Sporocytophaga myxococcoides: one gene and its partner. The protein of the gene in region 1 binds, or shares a complex with, the protein of each later gene. Links are inferred from orthologs where the notes say so. Each region holds a gene or a part of one and is shown on either strand. Other genes may lie near its edges. The genes, in order: mfd and uvrA.

Evidence for each region.
Region 2: the proteins of mfd (region 1) and uvrA are in contact, whole or in part, in a crystal structure (PDB 4DFC), measured with the Escherichia coli proteins. The link is inferred for Sporocytophaga myxococcoides from one-to-one orthologs.

Annotation. Positions count from the first base shown.
Region 1 is NZ_BBLT01000011.1:81,510-94,310, forward strand. The notes cover bases 5,209-9,152. They hold mfd (transcription-repair coupling factor), read right to left. Parts: upstream 8,781-9,152; coding sequence 5,409-8,780; downstream 5,209-5,408. Other genes in these bases: MYP_RS21100 (hypothetical protein), read left to right, coding at 5,209-5,320. Also shown: MYP_RS25500 (T9SS type A sorting domain-containing protein), read left to right, coding at 1-807; MYP_RS25880 (family 16 glycosylhydrolase), read right to left, coding at 897-2,600; MYP_RS21090 (GNAT family N-acetyltransferase), read right to left, coding at 2,651-2,938; MYP_RS21095 (carbonic anhydrase family protein), read right to left, coding at 3,054-3,698; more of MYP_RS21100, read left to right, coding at 3,863-5,208; MYP_RS21110 (T9SS type A sorting domain-containing protein), read left to right, coding at 9,157-12,801. UniProt on the Escherichia coli protein: Couples transcription and DNA repair by recognizing RNA polymerase (RNAP) stalled at DNA lesions. Mediates ATP-dependent release of RNAP and its truncated transcript from the DNA, and recruitment of nucleotide excision repair machinery to the damaged site.
Region 2 is NZ_BBLT01000002.1:6,737-19,045, reverse strand. Bases 5,685-9,136 are described here. They hold uvrA (excinuclease ABC subunit UvrA), read right to left. Parts: upstream 8,756-9,136; coding sequence 5,885-8,755; downstream 5,685-5,884. Other genes in these bases: MYP_RS04355 (lytic transglycosylase domain-containing protein), read right to left, coding at 8,829-9,136; MYP_RS04365 (NAD(P)/FAD-dependent oxidoreductase), read right to left, coding at 5,685-5,702. In the rest of the region: MYP_RS04390 (TolC family protein), read right to left, coding at 1-305; MYP_RS04385 (sensor histidine kinase), read right to left, coding at 490-1,854; MYP_RS04380 (winged helix-turn-helix domain-containing protein), read right to left, coding at 1,856-2,536; MYP_RS04375 (hypothetical protein), read right to left, coding at 2,813-3,754; MYP_RS04370 (hypothetical protein), read left to right, coding at 3,985-4,311; more of MYP_RS04365, read right to left, coding at 4,308-5,684; more of MYP_RS04355, read right to left, coding at 9,137-9,863; MYP_RS04350 (TIGR00730 family Rossman fold protein), read right to left, coding at 9,867-10,697; MYP_RS04345 (TIGR01777 family oxidoreductase), read right to left, coding at 10,841-11,746; MYP_RS04340 (hypothetical protein), read left to right, coding at 11,852-12,309. UniProt on the Escherichia coli protein: The UvrABC repair system catalyzes the recognition and processing of DNA lesions. UvrA is an ATPase and a DNA-binding protein. A damage recognition complex composed of 2 UvrA and 2 UvrB subunits scans DNA for abnormalities.

The DNA of each region.
Region 1 (12,801 bases):
ACAAAAGCAAATCCTGACACATCCAATAATGCTAAAACTACTAAACTAGATCTATATGTAGGTGGAATTCCGGTTAAAAGATTTACACTTCCTCTAAACACCTCATGGAATAACTTTGGTTATAATTTTATAGCTGCAATTACAGGAAACCTCACTGTTGAACTAAGAGTTCCAAATTTAAATCTTCAAAAAGCTGCTGCATTTGCAATGGATGATATTCAGATAGGAAAGGTGGATACTAAAATTATAGACGTATTGCCGGATCCGAATTGCACCCTTCCTGTCTCATACCTGTATGTCAATGTGGAGAGAAACGGTGCTCAGATTCACATGGAGTGGGCTACAGCGCAGGAAAAAGATGCGGATTTTTTTATCATTGAAAAATCAAAAGACGGAGTTAACTTTTCTGCTACAGGCACAATAAAGGCAAAGGGAAATAGTACTTCTGCAAATAAGTATATCTATTCTGAATCTGCTTCTGGAGACTATAACTATTATAGAATTAAGCAAACAGATCTGGATGGCAAATTTGAGTACAGCAAAATTTTCTTTGTTTCAGGTATAATTCATGATGATCTCATTGTTTATCCAAACCCAAGCTCGACATCCTTTACAATAAAGGCAAATAGTAATGAAGGAGAAACTCTTCTTATCAAAATTATCGATACCAAAGGATCAGAGTTAGCTAACTTTGCTCAACAGGCAAACGAGTCAATAACAATTGGATCAGATTTTCTTCCTGGAGTTTACATATTAGAAGTACTGGGAGGAACTCAGTTGTGGAGAAAACGAATAGTTAAGCAATAGTAATTAATATCAAAGCAAAAGGTCCACTCCGATTTATTTGAGTGGACCTTTTTTATAAAGAGTTTTCTTAAGCTTATCAAAAACTAAATCTAATCCTTGATAACTTTTTCCTTAATGACGCCTTCGGCGGTTTCTATTTCTGCAATATAAACGCCCTTAGGGAAGCCTGCTGCAGCTATTTCAACCTTATAGTCACGAATGCTCCTTTTTTCAAAGACAATTTTTCCTGATTGATTGTAAATAGTTAAGCTGCGAATAAGAGCGTCTGATTCAAATAGAATCTTATCAGCAGCAGGATTAGGATAGAATGATAGCTTAGACTTTACCAAAGGTTTGAATGTGCTTAATACATTATCGTTAACAAGGCTTATATTGTCAAAGTGTAAACTACCCAAAGCTTTTCCCAGATCAAAAATAATCCTGGCCTCTGGATCTGTATTGCCAGACATTGTAAAATTATAAGTAATTGTTTTCTTTGCAGGACCAGCTGTCTGAGTGGCTCCGGAATATACATTCCATGGGTCCTTGCTCATGCCTATGCTAGCAACAAAAGTTGTTTGCTGGCTTGCCCAGACATCAAATCTTAAAGTATAAGAGTTACCCTTTTCTATTAAAAGATCATCCTGGGAGAATTGTATATCCCAGGCATTGGCTCCGCTTTTAGATATATTAAATACGATCTCTTCCTGATCTATAGTTGATGAAGCAAGACCAGAGGGCACAGTCTGATGCCATTTGAAGAATCCTGCATCAAATTCTCCATTCTGGATCATTTCACCCTTCTTTCTGAATACTGGTTTTATCGTCGTATTTATTGCCATATCGAATTGAAGAGGATTGTCAAGGTCCTGATATGTTCCTTCCCACTTTATAAACTCAAATCCTACATCAGGGACAGCTTCAAGAGTGACATTTGCATTAGCGTTGACTTTTCCATTCGGGAATGAAGCAGTAACAGATCCCCCAGCAACCTGGTGCACCAACAAATCATATTCTGATTTTTCCTCACTGAACTGATATACCCTTACAAAATCTACTTCAAATTTCTGAGGAAAAATTGTAGAATCTATTCCTTGTGAGCCAGCCCAATCGCCACCTACTGCATTATTCATAATCAGATGCATCTTCTGATCAAATGGCCATTCCTTATAAGTGTCTGTAGGCTTTTTATCAAGAGAATAATATAAAACATTATCAACATAAAATCTTAAGCTGTCTGCATACCATTCCAAAGCATAAGTATAAAAGTTGTTATAAGGAGCAACTAGATCTGTACTACCACCTCTTCCTTCGCCAGTCGCATGATTGTATCGCTCTGTGTGTGTTGTAAAAAATATTTTGTCAGGATCATATCCCACATTCTCCATCAGATCTATTTCACCGCTTGAAGGCCAGTTGCCATATATATTTTCGCTTGGCAAAAACCAGATGGCCGGCCAGATACCTCTGCCAGTGGGCAATTTAGCCCTGACTTCAAACCGACCATATTTCCAGTCGCCATTCCCCAGTGTTTTTATTCTTGAAGAAGTAAACTTTTTGCCTGAATAATTCTCTTTTCTGGCTTCAATTATCAGCTTCCCATTATCAACCCGAACATTTTCCAACGTTTCTTTGGTATAATATTGCAGCTCATTATTCCCAAATCCGCTACCGCCTACATCGTAGTTCCATTTGTTGGGGTTCGGCAAACCTGAATAATCAAATTCTTCAGACCAAATTAATACTTTATTGATTTTCTGAGCATAGAGCGGGCTTAAGAAAAGACAAAGTGAAATAGCGATTATAACTCTCATCGAAATATTATTTTTTTTCCTTACTTAGTACAATTTAAGGAATCAAACTCTCATTTTAAAATAACATCCTGAAATTCCACGGTTTTATCTATAATCGCCTTTGCGAAAGGACAATACGGTATAACTTTCATACGGTTACTTCTGGCAAAACCTATAGCCTTTTCAACCAAAGCATGTCCAACTCCTTCTCCTTTAAAGCTTTCGTCTACTTCTGTATGGTCTATTATCATTAGATATTCTGATTTTAAAGTATACTCCAACTTGGCTAATATCTTATCACTTTTCCGAACAAAAAACATTCCTCCACCTTCATGAACCTGCTGTCTGATATCTCTCATACCTCTAAGATTTTTTCTGAATTTTGATCATTGGTGTTGAACAGGGTTGGTAGTGTACAAAAAAGGGAAACGGACACTACTGCCTGCTTTCCTTTCTCCCTTGGTTCAGGGGAATCTATTCATAGAATGTCACCTGACCATTGTCCATATCATAATAGGAGCCAACTATTTTAATCAACCCTTGATCTTCCATTTCCTTTAAAATAGAGCTTTGCTTACGAATTGCCTCAACAGTAACCTTGACATTTTCCTTTATTACCAGGTCCACAAACTCATAATTTTTAGATGTTTTCTCACCATGATAATGATTACAATTCTGAATGGCAGGCTCAACCTTTTTCAATAAAGTAGTCAGGTTTCCTAATTCAACATGATCTATCGCGCCTTTTATTGCACCACAGTATTCATGCCCTATAACAAGCACAAGTTTAGCTCCCGCAACTTTACAACTGAACTCCATTGAACCCAGAATGTCATCATTTATGATATTACCTGCTACACGTGCAACAAACAAATCTCCGATTCCTTTATCAAAGACATCTTCTACAGGAACTCTTGAATCTATGCAGGAAAGCACAATAGCTTTCGGATACTGGCCATTCACAGCATCCCTGATTTGTTTAGAATGATCGCGCAAAGTCAGTGTACCGGAAATGAATCTTTTATTACCTTCTTTAAGTTGCTTCAACACCTCATCAGGGGTGAGTTTTTGCTGCTCATCTGCAGTTAGTACTTTTTCTATTAACGGATTTAGCTCCATGATTTCTTCTAATTAAGGTTTATTGAGAACCTCTATCAGACAAAATACAGTTAATAGAGGATATCAAAAATAATCTGATTGAGATTGATTTAAAAATAGAAGAACTTATTTTTAAAATTTTTACATTTAGTCATTAATCAATTTTTAAAACATTCTTTTTAACTATGAAAAACCTCAAACTTACCTTTATCATTCTACTAATTTCCATTTTTAATCAAAGTAAAGCCGGTATATATGAAGTTCTGACAGTAAAGCCGATTTATGAAAATAAGAAACTCAAGGGTTACTACATTGTAAGTCGAGACCTGGAAAAATTTAAGAAAACATCAACTTACACTATCTCCAAATGTGATGTTTCAATGAAGCCCATAATTTCAGTACAAGAGCCCCGCAACATGTATGATGATGTAATTTCTGCTGCTGTGAATGATTCAGCTTTGTGTGTAATATACAATTTTAACGGAAACAGTGGGATTAAAAATGTCACAAACGGTGAAGCAGAGATAGTGACATATAGCTCAAGAGACCTGAAGCAACTTGGGACTACAAAACTTCTAAACAAAGTAGCAATGTGGCACATTAACTCAACTATCGTTGCTAATGGTAACTCCGGATTTATTTTCACGGGAATGTTATTTGAAGACAAGGTATTTAAAGGAATAATCCATTACGATAATAAATTAAATATTAAATGGACTTATGAAAACGCGTTTAATTATGAAGAAAAGATAATCCCCTTGACTTACACTGAAACTATTGATCAAAACCTCTACAGCTTTTATGTTCGTAAGGCAAAATTAAAAACTCCCAAAATATATACAGGACTATTAATTAATAAAGTAAAGGATGGCAACATGGTATTAAACCATGAATTTAACAGTGAGGACATAAAAATTGTTGAGAAGCCTGCACTTTATAGTGATGGTAAAAACGGAGTATTATTTGCTCAGTTTAATCTTAGTAAAAATAATGGCAACTTTCTGATGAAAGCAAACAATGAAAGAGGCCTTCTCTTTCTTAGCTTTGATTTGACAACTAAGAAAACAGAGGAAAAACTACTATCTCTGGAATCGGAGGAATTTTTGTCTAAACTTGATGAAAGCGACAAAATCAAATTTAAAAAGGGCGGTCCCAGACTAAATCCTATCAGAGCTACTAAAATAGGAGAAAATTATTTCCTGATTGGAGAAACCTATAATCCTGTAGCTTATGATGTCCTGGTGAACTTTACAAGTTCGCATATGGAATGTTCAGATAGGGTTTTTGTAGCTGAGTTTGACAAAAACCTTAATCTCAGAAAAATTAATTTTTTCAACAAAACAATCAAAACATTCACTACTCCCAATGAGGTAAGTCACTCCTCCACTTATTTTACCGGCTCATTTCTTGATATGAGAACTAATGAAGATAAGTCAGGATTTACATTCAGGTATATTGATTATACAGGAGGTAAAACAGCAGATCACATCACTGTTACTTACAATAACGGAAACTTTAAAACGACCAGCTTACCAATGACCAGAGCGCGTAGCGACTATTCTCTGAATGCTCTGGAAGGTAAGCCAGGAAAGATAAATGTGATAAAAAGAGTTTATAATGTTTTTGAAATAGCGGAAGAGTAGTTGAACATTAACCGTTCAAAAAGAAAGAGGATGTTAATAGACACATCCTCTTTCTCCAAATATACGGAATATAGCAAATAACCTAAGTCTACTTCACGGGTTCTGTTACTGGTGCCGGATTAATTTTTTGAAGAGTATCCATAGCCTGTTGCATAAAATCAATATCTTCAAATACGATCATCGGTTTTTTATTAACTTCTTTCAGCTTACACTTTTTAGGATTTTTCTGAGCAAAAAGGAGTATTTTACCAAAAATATCAGATTTGTAATAGGCATCATTATTCTGAACAAAATATCCTTTCATTGTGCCATTCTTGATAGTGAGCTTTTCAAAACCAAGTCCTTCGGCAAGCCATCTGAGCCTTACAGTTTCAACAAGGTCCTTAACTTCTTCAGGAAGCGGACCAAAACGGTCTATTATAGATGCCCTATATTTTTGAAGCTCCTCCTCTGTCTTAATATTATCAAGTGTAGAATAAAGACTTAATCTTTCGGATATATTGGAAACATAAGTTTCCGGAATAATTACAGCAAGATCTGTTTCTATCTGACAATCGGTAGGCTTATGTAAATCTTTAGCTTCAAGTTCTTTCTTGAACAACTCTGCAAACTCAGTTTCCTTAAGCTCTTGTATGGCCTCATCAAGAATTTTATGATACATATCGAAACCCAGATCTGATATGAATCCGCTTTGCTCTGCACCAAGTAAGTTACCTGCTCCACGAATATCCAGATCCCGCATTGCAACCTTAAATCCATCTCCAAGATCAGAGAACTCTTCGAGTGCACTTAGCCTCTTTCTTGAATCTGCTGGAAGGGTGGATACGGGAGGAGTCAAGAGATAGCAGAAAGCTTTTTTGTTGGAACGACCCACGCGTCCTCTCATCTGATGGAGATCAGACAATCCAAACATGTGTGCTGAATTGATGATAATGGTATTTGCATTAGGAATATCCAGACCAGATTCAATGATGTTTGTTGAAACCAATACATCATATTCTGCTTCTACAAACTTTAGCATTACTTTTTCTAGTTTATCTCCCTCCATCTGTCCATGAGCCACGCCCATCTTTGCATCAGGCACAAGGCGTTTGATCCTGTCAGCCATCTCTTCGATGTCTTTAACTCTGTTATGAACAAAGAATACTTGTCCTCCCCGTTTCAATTCATAGCTTACAGCATCTCTTATAATCGTATCATTGAAAGCATGAATCTCGGTAGTAACAGGTTGTCTGTTAGGAGGAGGGGTAGCGATAATAGAAAGGTCTCTTGCTCCCATTAGTGAGAAATGCAGAGTTCTTGGAATCGGTGTTGCAGTAAGAGTTAGAGTGTCTACATTAACTTTAAACTCTTTAAGTTTATCTTTTACTTTCACACCAAACTTTTGCTCTTCATCAATAATCAATAAGCCAAGGTCTTTAAACTTAACATCTTTACCAATAAGGCGATGTGTACCAATAAGAATATTAGTCTTGCCTTCCTCTACTCTTTTGATAGTTTCCTTTATCTGCTGAGCAGTTTTAAATCTGTTCACATACTCCACATTTACAGGAAAACCTTTAAGCCTTTCACTGAAAGTTTTGTAATGTTGCATAGCCAGGATGGTTGTTGGCACAAGCACTGCTACCTGTTTGCCATCTGTTGCTGCCTTAAATGCTGCACGCACCGCAACTTCTGTTTTACCGAATCCCACATCACCACAAACAAGACGATCCATAGGATGAGGAAGTTCCATATCAGCTTTTACATCGGCTGTAGCCTTAGCTTGATCAGGAGTATCTTCGTAGATAAATGAAGATTCGAGTTCTGCCTGAAGAAAAGTGTCTCTGTCAAACTTAAATCCAGGAGCCGCTTTTCTTTTAGCATACAGGCTTATTAACTCCTTAGCAATATCTTTGACTTGTTTTTTTACACGTTTCTTTTTGGTGTCCCAATCACCGGAACCAAGTTTACTGATAGGAGGTGGGGTTCCTTCTTTACCGGCATACTTTGATATTTTATGAAGAGCATGAATACTTACATAAAGCAAATCATCATCTCTATATACCAAGCGTATTGCTTCCTGTTGTCTTCCGCTTACTTCCACTTTTTCAAGACCAGCGAACCTACCTACACCGTAATCAGCATGAACAACAAAATCTCCAGGATGCAAAGCGCGTAGCTCTTTCAAAGTCATTGCCTTTGACTTTGAAAACTTTTCTTTGGTTTTATATCTGTGGTATTTCTCAAAAATCTGATGATCGGTATAACACACCAGCTTTAACTGATCATCAATAAAGCCCTGCCTGAGCGCGGCATTCATTGTTTGAAACTTAAGAAATCTGTCAACTTCATTAAAGATGGTAGTTAACCTTTCTATCTGGTGATAGGACTCTGCAGCGATAACATTTGTATAATCCTTTTCCTGATAGGATTTTAAATTTTCAGCAAGCAGGCTGAACTCCTTATTGAAAGGAGGCTGCGGTTTAGATGAAAACTCAATAAGGTTATCAGTATCAAAATAAAATCGGGTTCCGAATTCCAGAATCTTGTACCCTTCCAGCAGCTTTTTAAATTCTTCAGGATTTTCAAATAACTGAACAGGAGAAGTAATTAACTTTGAACCACCAGTCTCCTTTAATATCTGCTCAAATGAAAGTGTTGCTCTGTCAAAATATCTTTCTATAATCTCCAGGGTCAACTCAATATCTTTAACCCAGATATAAGTATCATCAGGAAGGAATTCAAGAAAAGATTCTCTTTTCTCCTGAAGCAATTTTGTCTGTACGTTGGGGATTATGGAAAACGTTTTTTTATTCTCTACAGACAGCTGTGTATTGGGATCAAAGGTTCTTACACTTTCGATTTCATCACCGAATAGTTCAATTCTGTATGGGTAATCATGAGAATAGCTGAATATATCAACGATCCCTCCCCTGATAGAATACTGGCCTGCTTCATATACAAAGTCGGTTTTTTCAAAGTCATAAGTTGAAAGTAATTCAGTAACAAACTGAAGATCTACTTTCTCGCCTACATTAGCAGTAAAACTATTGCTTTTGAGAGACTTTTTATTGATTACTTTTTCAGTGAGCGCATCAGGATAACTGACTATACAGAAATTATCTTCCCCTCTGTTATTCACAGCACTAAGCACCTCTGCACGCATAAGCACATTGGCATTTTCAGTTTCTTCAAACTTATAGGGCCTTTTATACGAGTTAGGGAAAAAATGAATGTTCATGTCCTGAAGAAGCACCTGCAGGTCATTTTGAAAAAAGGAAGCTTCTTCCTTGTCGTGAAGGATGAATAAGTGATTTCCAGGACTTAAACTGCATATAGCTGCTGACACTGCGGCATCCATACTGCCATTTAACCCTTTCAGACGGAAACGTAAATTGCTGTCAGACTTTATCTTATCATGGAGAATCTGAACCAGGGGGTCTTCCTGATAAAGCCTTATTAAATCTTTTACTTTCAAACTATTCTCTTTGTGAACTACAAATTTAAAAACATTGAGAGGCAGTATAAAATTCTTTCTGAATAAATAATATTCAAATAAGCAAAAAAGTTTGGAATGGACGTTTACTAATTATGCTTAAATGGGTATTAATAGAATATTGTATAGAGGAAAACTGTTAAAAAACGAAGGTCGACGATAAAGTTTCTTAAAAAAGTACAATACGGGGAGGGTGATGTTTTCTTATTGTCACACCATATGTTACCCAGGATAGGGTAACATAAGTGTAACAACAACTCTTTAAAAACACATTAAATAAAGAATATGAAAACAAATTATACTCACTGTCTTTTACGGCGACCCTAATTCAAGGTTTCAAAAAAAATTAAGTATATAAATGAAGAGACTTTTACTATTTGTCATAAGTGCCTTTCTTCTTCAGATTCAAGGTTATTCTCAGATACCAGCTAACATCAATTCGGGAAATCCTAATTTTCCTTTCCCACAGTTTAAAGATTACAATCAGGGAGCTTTAAAAACAATAGCAAGCTCCGAGCATCATTCGGTAGGAGTAACCCATGCAGAACTGGAGCTTAGAATCAGAGAAGCATATCAGATGATCTGCAATAATATGACGTACAACGTCACTCAGGGAACTACCGCCGGTCCATTGACAGTCAATGGTGTTAGATATATAATGCCGAATATAAATTCCCCTATAATGCATTGTACCTGTGTTGAAGCCGATGGGTATTATTTATTGGCGGCAGCCTACATGGGAGATAAAAAAACCTATGACGGATATTACATGTGGATGCATGACCGTCAATTCCAAAAAACAGTGCGGTTTGTTGATAATGTGATGAATTCCCCCAACTATGGCTACAGCCCGGGAATTTCTGGAGCTGGATCCTTTGGGCCTTCCACAAACGTTTATGGAGGTGCTTTAGGTGGAAATTCTGCTTCTGACGGAGATGTGGATATTGCTCTTGCAATGCTTGTTGCCTGGAAGCAATGGGGTGATAATGGAGTCATCTGTAATGACCCGGAATTAGGCACTATCACTTACAAGGATGAAGCTATTAAGTATATCTCAACAATGGTTGATACCTTACTTTACGCACCTTCTCTTCCAATGAAAAAGTATATATCCGGTATAATCGGGTTGGATGGTTATATGAAAGGGGGAGATACCTGGAATGAGCTTACTAACTGGGCGCAGGGAGGATCGTATCTGGGAATGAATCCGGAAAGAACAGGTGGAGACCAACAACATATTGATTATTATGCTCCGGCTTACTTCAGATCTTTTGGAGATATGCTTGAGGCAGAGGGGAAATCTCCCTGGTTGATTAAACAGTATAGAAGAGCAGAAGCATCGAGTGACTGGGCAATGGGAAAAATGGCCGAACAAGGTTTGGTTGGATTTGCAGGATGGTGGGCTTTGGATGCTGCTAACAACGCGTCTTATACAAGCTTTAATGATGGCGAGGATTTCAGACTGGGTTGGAGAACGGTATTAAATTATGTATGGAATGGTAATCCTACTACTTCATGGGACCCAAGCAATACTCCAACTGGGCACCAGGTGATTCCTGGTGGCAATACTTATGAACTGGACTTTGCTAAAAATAACGAGAAATTTTTATTAGATCCACAATCATATGGAAATGTCCCCTATAAGCTTCCTACTCAAGAGCTCGATATATGCGGACCGTCCACTATGACAACCTACCATAGTCCGACCGGAGCCAACATGGGAAGCTTGTATTTCAGGCTGAATAAAGCATTCGGTGCATTTTCTCCTTCTGCTGTGGCTGTGCAAAATTTCAGACTTATGTCAGAGATGTACAGAAAATGCGAAATTACATGGGATGGAGCTGACGGAGGTGCTCAAAAGTATACCGATTCTAATCCTCTGTATTTTCATGAATTCTTCAGATTCCTTGGTATGATGGTTCTCACCGGTAACTGGCACGATCCTCTGGATATGATGCCTGAAGCAAATATGAAGATTTATAAGTCAGTAGATAAAACCTATGCTTATATCGGGGATACACTTACATATAAAATTACTTACAGAAACTTTGGAAAGCCGTCGGCAACAGGGGTTGTAATTACAGACGAACTGCCTACCGGATTAACATTTTTATCTCAAAGTCCAAGAGCTGCAGGAGTAACCTTTTCCCAGGCGGCCAGCAAACTTACCTGGTCATTAGGTACTGTTCCCGGAACAGAAATCGGCGTTCCTGCAAATCTGGCTCAGACTATGGACACCATTACTTTAAAAGTAATTGTCAACAGCAATGCCCCAGCGAGAATTTGTAATTCTGCTACCATTACGGCAACAAACGGTTCCGGTTGGACTAGCAACGAATATCCGAATAATATTACCGAGACTATGGAAAGGAATTGTGTAGATATACTTAATGAGAAACCACTTTCTATAGTAAAATCAGTAAACAGAAGTATTGTGCAAGTAGGGGATAGTATTGTTTATACAATTAAAGTAAAGAACACCTCTGTTGCATTCTTAAACGGAGGAAGACCGGGCGTCCATTTTTCAATGGGCTTGCAGCCTTTTACAAACCCTGCAAATGAATTGAAAATGAACTTCAGATTCTTTCATGGCGCACAGGAAGCTTATATCAACCTCAAAAATTACAGAGTCTCATATTTCCTGAAAGAAAATGGCCCTCCAGCCTGGCAGGTTGCAGTGGGAACTGCAGAGGGCTTTGGAACAGCTCCTCCAACATTGGGAGTACAACCGCTTGTTCCGGGACCTGGATACAATCACAGATTTTTCATTACATTTCCGGAAGCCCTTACAACGGTAACTCAGCACCTTGCAGAGTATCGTGGTAATAGGGAAATGATACACCGTGGAGAACTAGCTCCTCCACGCATGGAAGCTAGGGTCTTTACAAATCCTAACGGAAGCTTTAACTTTTCGGACGACTGGAGTTATGAGGCTGCCTTAAACACGACAGGTGCTTCAAATGATCTGCAAACATTAATTACCAATGACTGGTCAGACCCGGACAACTTGGATGTTCCATTAAACAAATACCATCCTGAGGCTTGTGGAACAACGTCTAAAATTTCCAACAAAGTGCTTGTGGAAGAATGGGATGGCTATACCTGGAGAAGAATATTAGGTACATCTCCAGCTTCAGGTCGTGAACTTAACAATATCATAGTTAAAGACACTTTACCTAATTCAGTAACATTTGGTGGATTTATTACAGGTTATCCTGTAGGAACTTTAGCTGGACGTGTGATTACCTGGCCTACAGTTTCTCAACTACTGGTAAATGACTCTATTGAATATAAATTTTGGGTCAGAGTTAAAGATGCAGCCTTCTTTAACTGCCCTGCCGGACCTACGCCTGATGAAATCATCAACACGGGCTATGCAAAAGCCGATAATGAACCATGGGTGAAAGATACCGCTAAAACAAAAGTGAGCTGTGATGCTGTATTTATTCCAGACCCTAGTGTTTCCAAGAAAGCGGATAAAGCTAATTATTTTACCGGTGATGATATTACTTATACTGTAGTCTACAAAAACAAGTCAGGTACTGTTGTTTCTTCAATCGGAACTACTGCAGATTGGAGACAAGTGGAAGGCAATCCGTTTACCTTTTCCGGAGGTAATATGATTATCAGTGGTGCAGGACTTAATGGCGCCACAGGCTCCAACTTGATGACTCATAAATTTTCTCATGGGAAAAACGGCTCTATTAATACTACTATTAATCTGGCAACATATCAGGAAATTTATGCACTTGTTTTCAGGCAAAACGGGAATAAGTGGTATGAAATACGGATGAAAAAAGAATACAATGGAATAGTATTAAGCTTATGGGATCATGGTTATAGTGCAGCAGGTTATACTCAGCTTATGTCAGAACCGACTAATACAGCATTCCCTGCAGGATTTACAGATATAGATATTAAACTTGAACTGTTTGAGGACAAAGCATCTTTCTCTCTGGTAGCAAGTGGTGTGACAATGCCAGGTACCCCACAGTATATTCAT
Region 2 (12,309 bases), on another replicon or contig:
TGAGATGCCTCAAGAATAAATTCGCCACTTTTTGATGCGTCAAAATATTTTTTTGATTGAGGATTATAAACGTTTTGTTCATAATATACAGAAGGATTTTCCCACAATCGCGCCTGAAGAACCTGAGCTTTAGCAGCATCTATATCATATCTGGATGCTAACAATAATAGATTTTTCTCCAGGAACCTTTTATCCGCTTCCGCAACAGTGATTTTAACAGTATCTGAAAATACCTGATTTTGTCCAAAAACATCTGCACCAACTAATAGCTCAATGCTTAGAAGTATGCTTAATAACCATTTCATTACTTATGATTTTATCCCCTTCGTGTTAATTTAAATCCCAAAAAAAATGATGGATTCTGTAGTAATTCTGTCCTGTCAAGACAATTCCCAGCATTTAGTTTATTAATCTGGAATATTTTAGTCTTCCTTAGACAAAGCTCTTTCCTTATAGTTAAAGGGTAATTAAAAGAGAATTAAAAGGACATTAAATAAATAAAACCGGAAAAAATATGTTGAAGGTTGTTCCCCTATCTGGGATTGACTGAACCTCTATCCTTCCTCTATGGATATTAACAATTTTCTTTGTAAGTGGCAGTCCGATTCCATGGCCTTGCAAACTTCCTGATCTTTCTGCCCTATAAAATGGTACAAAAATATTCTTTAATTCCTCCTCACTAATTCCAAATCCTTTATCTGTAATAGCAATAGAGGCTTCATGATCATTAAAAGAAAAATCGATTACAACTTCTTTACCTTCAGAAAACTTAAGCGCATTTCCAATTATATTCAGAAAACACGTTAGCAGGAGTTTTTCATTACCAAATACAACTGGTCCATTGGGATATGTTTTAGCCATATTTAGGCACAACGCAGCATCAGGATTTCTTCTTAAAACCTCATCCGTAGCTTTCCTGATCGTTTCGCTTAGGTCGAGATTTCCCATAAGCACAGAATTTGTATCAATGCCTGTCTGAGCCAATTCCAAGAGATCATTAATAAGCTTGGTTAGCTCTTTTGCTTCCTCCAGCGAAGACTTTAAGATCTCTTTATATTCCTCTACAGTTCTGTCTTTCATTAAAGCCACGCTGATTTCTCCGGTAATAGTAGTAAGTGGAGTTCGTAATTCATGCGAGGCATTGGACACAAAAGTTTTTTGCAAATCAAAAGCTGTTTCAATCCTTGTAAACATGGTATTGAAGGTGATTGCAAGATCAGATATTTCATCTTTGCCATTTCCTTCATCGACTCTCAGGTGAAGACTGGATGCCGATATTTTTTGCACCTGGCTAACAACTTTCTGAATAGGCTTTAATGCTTCCCTTGCAAAAATCTGTCCTAAGAAATAAACAATAATGAGTGATATGAAATATCCGACAGTGAGTACTACCTCAAGGTTCTTTAGTTTTTTATGGCCATACCAATCAATCGCACTTGCAACGATAAAAAAATCTCCCTGATTGTCAGAATAAAAAACTCCTACTATTTGTCTGATTCCATCTTCATAACTTAAACTCCCTTCTTCCTGAATCTTGCTTAACCAGTTCTTATCCAGAGGATAATTTATAGTGTCATCTAGAAAAACAGGATTATAATTTTTATCATATATCCTTACAAATTCTGAAGGAAGGGATTTAAGATGGTTTCTTCTCAGGATCTTTAATAATCTTTCATCTATTTCATCGACTTCAAGATACATCCTTGCAGTATTAAGCGCTCTTTCTTCAAGGCGATCTTCAAAAACATTGTACCTGTTGATTTCAGAAAGATAAAATACAGCTATACTGAAAATAAGCAAAACCAATGCAACAATACCTGTAAACTTTAAAGTCAGTTTACTTCTTATCTTCATATTAATCTTCCACTTTTATTACATAACCCATACCTACCAGCGTATGAATAAGCTTAGGAGAAAAGTCCTTGTCTATTTTTTTTCTTAAAAAATTGATATAAACATCGATTACATTGGTACCGGTATCAAATGAAATTTCCCATACTTTTTCGGCGATGTCTACTCTGGAAATAACCCTTCCCTTATTCTTCAAAAGGTATTCGAGCAAAGAAAATTCTTTAGCTGTTAAATCAATTTTCTTTCCGGATCTGATAACGGTTTTGGTATCAGTATCCATTTCCAGATCAGCAATTTTATATTTTGTTCCGCCTGAATTTTGTAAAGTAGTTCTTCTTGAAAGTGCTCTGAGACGCGCCAGTAACTCAGGAAATTCAAAAGGTTTTACCAGATAGTCATCTGCACCGGCATCTAATCCTGTGACTTTATTATCAGTAGTGCCCAAAGCAGTGAGGATTAAAACAGGCGCCTGGATATTAGCTGCTCTGAGATCTTTGCAAAGTTGAACACCATTAATCTGAGGTAAATTGATATCCAGAATAAACATTTCATAAGTATTAGCTAAAGCCATCTGCTTACCTGTATATCCGTCATATGCAACTGTTACTTCGTGCAACTGCTCTTCAAGCCCCTTTTTGATAAAGGATGCAACTTTTATTTCATCTTCAACCAAAAGTATTTTCATAAGTCAAAAGAATAAGGCAGTACAAAGAGTATAAATGTACTGCCTTTTTTATTTAAATGATACTATTTTAAAGTTAAAAGCTGAAAGCTAAAAGTTTAAAGTAATTACTTTAAAACTCAAAGAAAATATTTACATGCTATTTTCGATTACCAATCACTTCATATAGGGCTATCACCTATGTTGACAATATCACCTCTTCCGAGGATTGGTTAATAGAAAAATTAACAGGTTAAATATCCTTAAAGCTTAAATTACTTTAAACTTTAAGCTTACAACTTACTTAAGTCTTATCTGAGAATATCCACAGTAGAAGCCATCGCAGTAAAACTCGACTTTATATAATCCCTTTGCATTTTTATCATTTGCAAAATCATAGGACATATCTACTTTCAGATTTTCATTATTATAATCCACTAGTTTTGATACACTGTAAGGCAAAGTAACATTACTGTCCGTATTATTAAAGGTACCAGATTCAGATGCAGGAGCAGGAAGCGTTTCTCCCTTTGGATTTATTATTCTTGCATAAATTGTTTTGGTTCCTTTCTCTGCAACTTTGTTTTCGACAAGATCAAAAGAGAATGTTAATCTGTCTACTTTACCAGCGTTACTGTTTTTAACAAGTTTCCCTGATTTAGTTTTTTTGAATCCTAGAGCAGTTGCCTTTTCAACTCTTAAAACAGAAGCGATCTCAACCTTTCTTTCCATCTCTGAATATCTTGCCGAGAGGTCATCGAATTTATCCTGAAGACTTTCGTTATCTCTTCTTAATTCATCATTCTGAGTGGTCAGAAGGCCCAGACGGTCTTCCAATTCCTTGATCCTGTTAAAGTAACCTGATTTAATCTTTTTGAGTTCAGCAACCTGCTTCTGCACTTTCTTAAGGGAAGCATTATCCTTTATAAGGATGGAAATTTTCTTTGACTTGCCATTGATATCTTCTTTAGCAGAAACAAGCAAACGATCCAGTTCTTTATTTCTTCCCTGCATTGAAGAAAGCTCTTCATTAATCTGCAGAAGGTCACTTTTCAGTTTCTTACCTATGCTTTCAAGGCTTTCAATCTGTTGAACTTTTTCTGCATTTTCCGCTTTAAGCTGGCCGTTATCAACATAAAGAACTGTACTTCCGGCAAAAAGCCCTGTCATAATAGCTCCGGTTGCAGCCAATGCAATTACCTGATTTTTTTTGTGTTTGTTTTCGTTTGGTGACGATGTCATAATACCCTGTATTTAATGTGTTTTTAATATTGGAGATGATAATTGTGCAGAAAAACTGTAACACATTTATAATCAGTAGAGGTATAGTCAAATAGCCAGGTAGTTTTTAATAAGGTCAAAGAAAATTTATAGGGTTTAAAACAGTGTTAAAAGAGCCTTAAAATGAGATTAAAAGAGCATGATTAACAGTTTAAGATTCTTAACGGTTGTTTTAATAAATGAATAATCCTATGAAAAGATTATTATCACTAATTCCAATACTTGCAATAATGCAACTGTCATTTGCACAAGCGATTGAAAGAAAACAGAAAACGAATCTGGAATTTTATTATTGCGACCCGAATCATGTAAGTTATGATGCTTGTACAGCAAAAACAGAGGAGTTTTTCCTTTTCAGAACAAGAGACCTGGGCTGCGTTGTAAATAAAAAGGTTGAAAAGGCTTTAGAAAGAAATAATAAAAAGACGGACAAGAAGTTGAAAAAAATGTTTGGGTATAACTGGAGGCAACGGTTTAATGAGCGGGTAGATGAATGCAGAAGAGGCAAAAGTACCTAACTTTTGCCTCTTTGATTTTCAACATATGCTTTTTCTTCCTTAAATTCCCTTACACAGGCAGACCTTGACCATGGTCTTATAATCAATCTTGTAGCCCTGTCAAAAGTAAAATAGTTCCAGATCCAGTTTACAAATGTTGTTACCTTATTTCTGAAACCAATCAGAAAAAGTAAGTGCACAAACATCCAGACAAACCATGCAAATATCCCTGAGAATTTAAAATTTTTAAGATCCACTACTGCTTTATTTCTACCCACAGTAGCCATACTGCCCTTATCGTTGTAAACAAATGGTTTTAAAATGCCCCCTTTTAAAACAGTCTTCAGGTTAGCAGCTGTCAACTTGCCTTGCTGAATGGCAACCTGAGCGAGCATAGGATATCCTTTTGGAGTATTTTCACCGATCATCAAGGCCACATCTCCGATTGCAAATATATTATCATATCCTACAATTCTATTGTAACCATCTACAACATAGCGACCTGCTTTTATAGAATCTGGATTTAAACCCTCAAGACTATTTCCTGTAACTCCCGCAGCCCAAATGACAGTCTCAGAAAGGATTTCTGAGCCATTATGGAGTTTTAAATTAAACCCGTCAAAAGATTTTACCGCAGTATTTAAATGTACTTTAATGCCCAATTCTTCCAGATATTTCAAAGCCTTTTTGCCAGCATTATCTGACATTCCAAACAACAGTCTCGGACCAGCCTCTACAAGGTGAATTGCCATCTTAGAGAAATCAAGTTCAGGAATATCTTTCGGTAATACATACTTTCTCAGTTCAGAAAGTGCTCCAGCCAATTCAACGCCCGTGGGTCCGCCACCAACGATGACTATATCGACAGTGCTGCTAAATTCCTTAGGATCATCGATCAGCAATGCTTTCTCATAGTTTTGGAGGATTCTACTTCTCAGGTCAAGAGCTTCCGAAACTTTTTTCATAGGCATTGCCAGGGCTTTAAAGTCCTCCATTCCATAGTAATTAGTCTTTGATCCGGTTGCTATAACCAGAAAATCATATTTAAGATGACCTATAGATGTTTCAATGCAATTCTTTTCAGGATTAATTTTCTCCACTTCTGTAAGTCTGAAATAGAAATCGTCATAACCTTTAAATACTTTCCTTAATGGTGAAGCAATAGAATCCGGTTCAAGGCCTGCAGTAGCCACCTGATATAACAATGGCTGAAAGGTGTGATAGTTATGTCTGTCCAGAAGTACTATCTGGAACTTTCCTGAATGCTTCAGCTCCTTGATAAGCTCGATTCCGCCGAAACCTCCTCCTATTACTACAAGTCTGGGTTTGGTAGAATTTGGAATGTTCATAAATTGAATCCCTTTTTCAGAAGGATCACCCTTACCTTTCTCCGGCTGTTGAATAAAGTCCATATCTTAGTGCCATTATCTTTAAGAAGAACCGTATGAAAATGGCTAATGTTCCCCCAAGGACAGCAACAGTTGAAAGCAACATCGACTAAATACACAAAAAAATTGCAATGGGAACCTTTAAGCAAAGGTCAAGACCAAATAATCATTAAGAACAGGGGTTTTCCAAAAGATGAAAGGAAGAACTATTTAAGTTCTTCCTTTAAAAATTTCGCAGTATAGCTTCTTTTATCCTTTGCTACGACTTCCGGAGTTCCCTGTACTAAGATTTCTCCTCCCCCCGCTCCTCCTTCAGGACCAAGATCAATAATGTAATCCGCTACTTTAATCACATCAAGATTATGTTCAATAATAAGAACAGTATTTCCTTTGTCAGCAAGTTTATTAAGCACATCCAGTAAATGTCTTATGTCTTCGAAATGAAGACCTGTAGTAGGCTCATCAAGAATATATAATGTTTTACCTGTATCCTTTTTTGAAAGCTCTGTAGCCAGTTTAACTCTTTGCGCTTCTCCACCTGATAAGGTAGTGGCGTGCTGCCCGAGGGTGATATATCCGAGACCAACTTCAAACAGGGTCTGTACTTTTCGATGAATTTTCGGAATACTTTCAAAAAATTCAGTAGCCTGCTCCACAGTCATTTCAAGAACATCCGCAATGGATTTTCCTTTGTACCTGACCTCCAGGGTTTCTCTGTTGTATCTCTTTCCCTTACAGGTTTCACAGAAAACATGAACATCCGGAAGGAAGTCCATCTCAATTACTTTTAACCCTGCTCCTTCGCATGTTTCACAACGCCCGCCCTTTACATTGAAAGAAAAGCGACCGGGTTTATATCCTCTGATTTTAGCTTCCGGAAGCTGAGAGAAAAGATTTCTGATTTCGGTGAATACTTCAGTATAAGTTGCGGGGTTAGATCTTGGGGTTCTTCCAATCGGTGATTGATCAACTTCAATAACTTTATCAAGATGTTCTAGCCCTTCGACCTTTTTAAAGGTTAGTGGTTCCCTTCTTGAATTGTAAAAATGTTTGTTCAATATAGGGAATAATGTATCATGAATCAGTGAAGATTTCCCACTTCCTGAAACGCCTGTGATACAGATCATCTTTCCCAAAGGAAGTTCCAGGTTTACATTCTTCAGGTTATTCCCTTTTGCGCCAAGCAATTTCAGGTAATCACCCGAACCATCTCTTCTTTTCAAAGGGACTTCAATATTTAATTTTCCTTTTAAATACTTAGCTGTTAAGCTGTCTTTCTTAAGGAATTCATCTGGTGTTCCTGAAGCTACTACACTTCCTCCGTGACGACCTGCACCAGGACCTATATCCAGGATGTAATCGCATTCCATCATCATATCCTTGTCGTGCTCTACCACAAGAACAGAATTTCCAATATCCCTCAGATTTTTTAATGCACTTATCAACTTCACATTATCTCGCTGATGAAGCCCTATACTCGGCTCATCCAAAATATAAAGCACTCCTACAAGTTGAGTACCGATCTGCGTCGCAAGTCTGATTCTTTGGGATTCTCCGCCTGAAAGTGTTCTCATAGGTCTATCCAACATCAGATAATCCAAACCTACATCTACAAGAAATCCTATTCTCTTTTTAATCTCTTTTACTACCTCAGCCGCAATTTGCTTTTGTCTTGAGGTAAGTTTTTTATCAAGATTGGTAAACCAGGCATCAAGAGTGGAAATGTCCATTCTTGCAAGTTCTGAAATATTCTTACCGTTAATTTTGAAATGAAGCGATTCTTTCTTTAGCCTGGCGCCATGGCACTCCGGACAAGCATTGACAGTTGTATAATCACTCAGCCAGTCCTGTGTCTTTTCAGAACCATACTCCTGCTGTTGCTTCATAAAGTTGATGATCCCATCAAACTTAAAATTGTAAACGTTACCCGATGAAGCTTTCATCCGTACTGCCTCTTCGGTTCCATATAAAATGACATCCAATACCTCTCTTGGAATTTTTGAAACCGGAGTGCTTACATTCAGCTGGTATTTTTTCAGAATAGCTTCAATCTGCTTGAAGATCCAAATATCACGGTATTCTCCAAGCGGCTCAATTGCGCCTCTGCTTATGCTAAGGGAAGTGTCAGGTATTACGGCATCTTCAGTTATTTCTTCTACCTGACCTAATCCATTACAGACAGGGCAAGCTCCATATGGACTATTAAAGGAAAACATGTTCGGAGCAGGTTCATCATAAGAGATACCAGACTCCGGATCCATCAGGTATTTGGAATAGAATTTTGCCTGAGCATTTTTAGTTTCTTGCAAGAGCATAATTATACCCTTTCCATGTGTCATTGCTGTTTTGACAGACTGAGAAATTCTGAACCTGTCCTCTTCCCTTACAAGAACCCTGTCAATTACAATTTCTATGTCATGAATCTTATAGCGGTCTACCTGCATTTTAGGAACCAGCTCCATTAGTTCTCCATCGACTCTGACTTTGGTAAAGCCCATTTTTCTGATTTCCTGAAAAAGTTCCCTGTAGTGGCCTTTTCTTCCTTTAACCACAGGAGCCAGGATATTCAGCTTCTGACCATTAAAATTGTCTATGATATGCTGAAGTATCTGATCCTCCGACTGACGCACCATTTTATTCCCTGTAACATATGAAAATGCATCAGATGCTCTTGCATAAAGCAAGCGCATAAAATCATATATCTCAGTAACTGTGCCTACAGTTGATCTTGGGTTTTTGGAAGTAGTCTTTTGCTCAATGGAAATAACCGGGCTAAGGCCATTGATTTTATCAACCTCAGGTCTTTCCATATCACCTATAAAAGATCTCGCATAGGTGGAGAAGCTTTCCATATATCTTCTCTGACCTTCGGCATAAATGGTATCAAATGCAAGACTTGACTTACCACTTCCACTTATTCCGGTAATAACTACCAACTTATTTCTCGGAATAGAAAGGTCTATATTCTTCAGGTTATGTTCTCTTGCACCAAAAACTTCAATGTATTCAAATCCCGTAGAATCTGTAAAAGTTGTTTCTTTAGATTTTTTCACTTCGTTAACTCGCTCCACTGGCATAACAATTTCTATAAGGGAAGGTTCGCTTACCGAAACGCAAGTTAAAAGGAAAAAAGCAATAACGAGAATTCTCTTAATAGGAATTTTTAAAAGCGTCTGGTTCAAATTCACCAATTGATGCTCCGTTCATGATATTGCTAAGTTTGTCAACATCTTTATCAGGAATAAGCAGCTTGTTAGTGTCAACCTGAGGTTTCAGGGCTATACGGGTAGCTTCTAATGGAATGATTACTTCAAAGTTCATCTTTTTATCACTGACAGTCAATTTATTACCAAGAATCCAGGGATTGAATTCTTTTAATGTAACAAGGTCTGTTTTATGTAATCTTGCAAACTTGTCAAGGTTGGTGATGGAAGAATCCACTCTAACGAGTTTCATCTTTGGTCTCTGCTTCCGTAAAACAGTAATACCGTATTTAGCAGGATGATTAAGCAGATCTTTCATAGCTAAAACACGAAAGAGATATCTGGATGTCTCATCATTCAATGCCAGATCATAGTAAGAATTTACGCTCTGATTATTAAATGCTCTTTGTAACCCCCCAACTCCTCTGTTATAGGAAGCCGCTACTGAGGTCCAGTTTCCAAATACTTTGTATGATTTTTTAAAGAATCGACAAGCTGCTTTGGTAGCCCTGAAGGGATGATATCGCTCATCCACCTCTTCATTTACGATAAGGCCGAGTTCAAGAGCAGTAGGCTCGGTAAGCTGCCAGAAGCCAGCTGCTCCTTTAGGAGAAACTGAATTACTCAAATTACTTTCTGCAACAGCAAGGTATTTGAAATCGTCATGAAGACCATAAGCCTCCACTATCCTTGTGATTTCAGGGAGCCATATTCTTACATTTCTGAATAGAAGCCTTGTACTGGAGTTACTTTGTGTGTTAAGCTTAAGCTCTCTATAATATTTCAGATAGGCATCCGGGGACTTAAAATGTACCATCTCCCCGGCAAAAGTCATATCTTCAGGTATTCTTTTGATTTTTCGCTGATGCCGGAGTTGGTCTTCCGGTATGTATTCCAGCTTATGAGCAAGAGTGCCATAAAATCCTATTCCCGAAATACATACCAGTATACCTGTAAGTCCTATTGTTAAGCTTTTATTCAATGATTAGAAGTTAGGTTGCAACAGATATTTAGAATAGAAATCATCTATAGCCTTCACAGCTTCTGAAGGAGTATCCACAATCGTTACAAGACTCATATCTTTAATATCGATACAAGTTTCTTTAGTATACATGATTTGTTCAATCCAATCCATCAAGCCTTTCCAGAAAGACTTACCGACAAGAACTATCGGGAATCTTCCGATCTTTTTGGTCTGAATTAAAGTCAAAGCTTCAAACAGTTCGTCCAGTGTACCAAAGCCACCAGGCATTACAATAAAGCCTTGAGAATATTTGACAAACATCACTTTTCTCACAAAGAAGTGCTCAAAGTTAAGAATCTTATCACGATCTATATAAACATTGTGAAACTGCTCATGAGGGAGCTGAATATTAAGACCTACTGATTTTCCGCCTTCCATATGCGCACCCTTGTTTGCCGCTTCCATGATACCTGGCCCTCCTCCGGTTATTACGCCATAACCATGGCGCACCAGCTTGGCAGCAATTTCTACAGTCATCTGATAGTACGGATTATCCTGCTTGATACGAGCAGACCCGAATATTGACACACAAGGCCCGATTTTAGCAAGTTTTTCAAAGCCCTCGACAAACTCAGCCATAACTTTAAACACAGCCCAGGAGTCAGCGCTCTTTATTTCATTCCAGTCGCGCTCTTTGAATGCTTTTCTGATTTTGTTTTCTTCATCCACCCTCTGCTGCTCTTCATTGACAATTTTTAGATTTTTTGAAGGACTAGTTGGATTAGAATTTTCATTAGGTTCTCCAGAAAAATCATCTGATTTTAAAGGATTAGGTGATCTGTAGTCGTCCATAATTTAAAAAATTTTGTTCCTACCTCGATTATTTATCTACCTCCATTAAACGGATTTAAGGATCGTGTTGTTTTTAAAACCTTGGTCATATTTGGCCCACCGCCTTAAAATCAACAGATATTTAAGGAATTAAATATTTAGTTTTATGATAAAAGCTCCTGTAAAGTAGGCTTTAGTTCTTTGTATTTAAACTGAAAACCAGCATTTAAAATTTTTTCCTCTGAAATGTTGTTTCCTCCCAGCACCATTTCGGCCCTTTCACTACCTAACATCATCTTAAGGACAAACGAGGGGACATTCGGAAGCAGATGTTTCCCAAGTATTCCAGCAACTTCTTTCATTACTTCGTGATTTGTATCCGGATGAACTCCGGCAGCATTGTAAACTCCACTCATAGACTCATCTTCAATAGCCTTTATATACATATGGCAGAGATCATCTATATGAATCCATGAAATTAGCTGTTTTCCGCTACCCACAGCTGCTCCCATACTTTTATTTACTGTTTTTACCAATTGCTCCAAAGCTCCACCACCTTTGCTGAAAACAATTCCTGTTCTCAACTTCACAGTTCTGATTCCCAGACGTGCTGCGTTATCAGCGGCAGCTTCCCATTCTTCCGTTACCTTTGCTATGAAATCTTTTCCTTTAGGAGAGGTTTCTACTATCCTTTGATCTCCTGTATCTGCACCATAGTAACCAATGGCAGAGGCAGATATAAATGCCTTCAATGGATGATCAAGTTTCTTCAATGTATTAATAAGCAAATCCGCTGATTTTACCCGGCTATCTATTATTTCTTGTTTTACTTCATTTGTCCATTTGTGTTCAAAAACATTGGCTCCTGCAAGGTGTACAATATAATCTGCAAATTTTACCGCATTATCATCAATTGCACCGGTTTTAATATCCCAAACAAATGTTTTAATATCACCATTTCCAGTTGACCTGCTCAAATGTGCAACATCATAACCTTTTTCTTTGAGAATCTCAGTTAACCTTGATCCAATAATTCCCGTACCACCCGTAATTAATACTTTTCCTTTCATTCCATTATAGGGATTAAAATATTCAGGAAATAAAACAAAACTCTTTGATTAAATAATTTAAAGAAATTAATATTGTTTAGCAATTAATATTTAAACAAAAATCTTATGCAGAAAATAGTATTTACATTACTCCTATTTATTGCGTCCCAATTTGCTGTGGCTCAAAAAGTAAAAGTCAGCGAGTCAACTGAAACAATTGATAAGTTAGAAAGGTCAGGATTGTTTGTAGTAATTGACCTTGACCAGAAGATGGTGGAGAAAATGTGGGAGAAACAATTAAAAAGTTATGGTAAAACTGAAAGTTCTAAAGGCATCTATACTTCACCAGCTGCAAATGTTTCCAACATTTCTTCAAGCCCGGTTAAAATTGTATCAAAGGTAGAAGGCTCAGGAAAAGGTACAAAGGTATGGTGGGCAATAGATATGGGAACAACCCACGTAACCAAAGAATCAAACTCCAGTGCATACAAAGCTGCTGAAAAAATTTTATATGAATTCGCTCTGGAATGCTATAGAGTTGATATCAACAATCAGATAAAAGATGCAGAAAAAGCTTTAAGTTC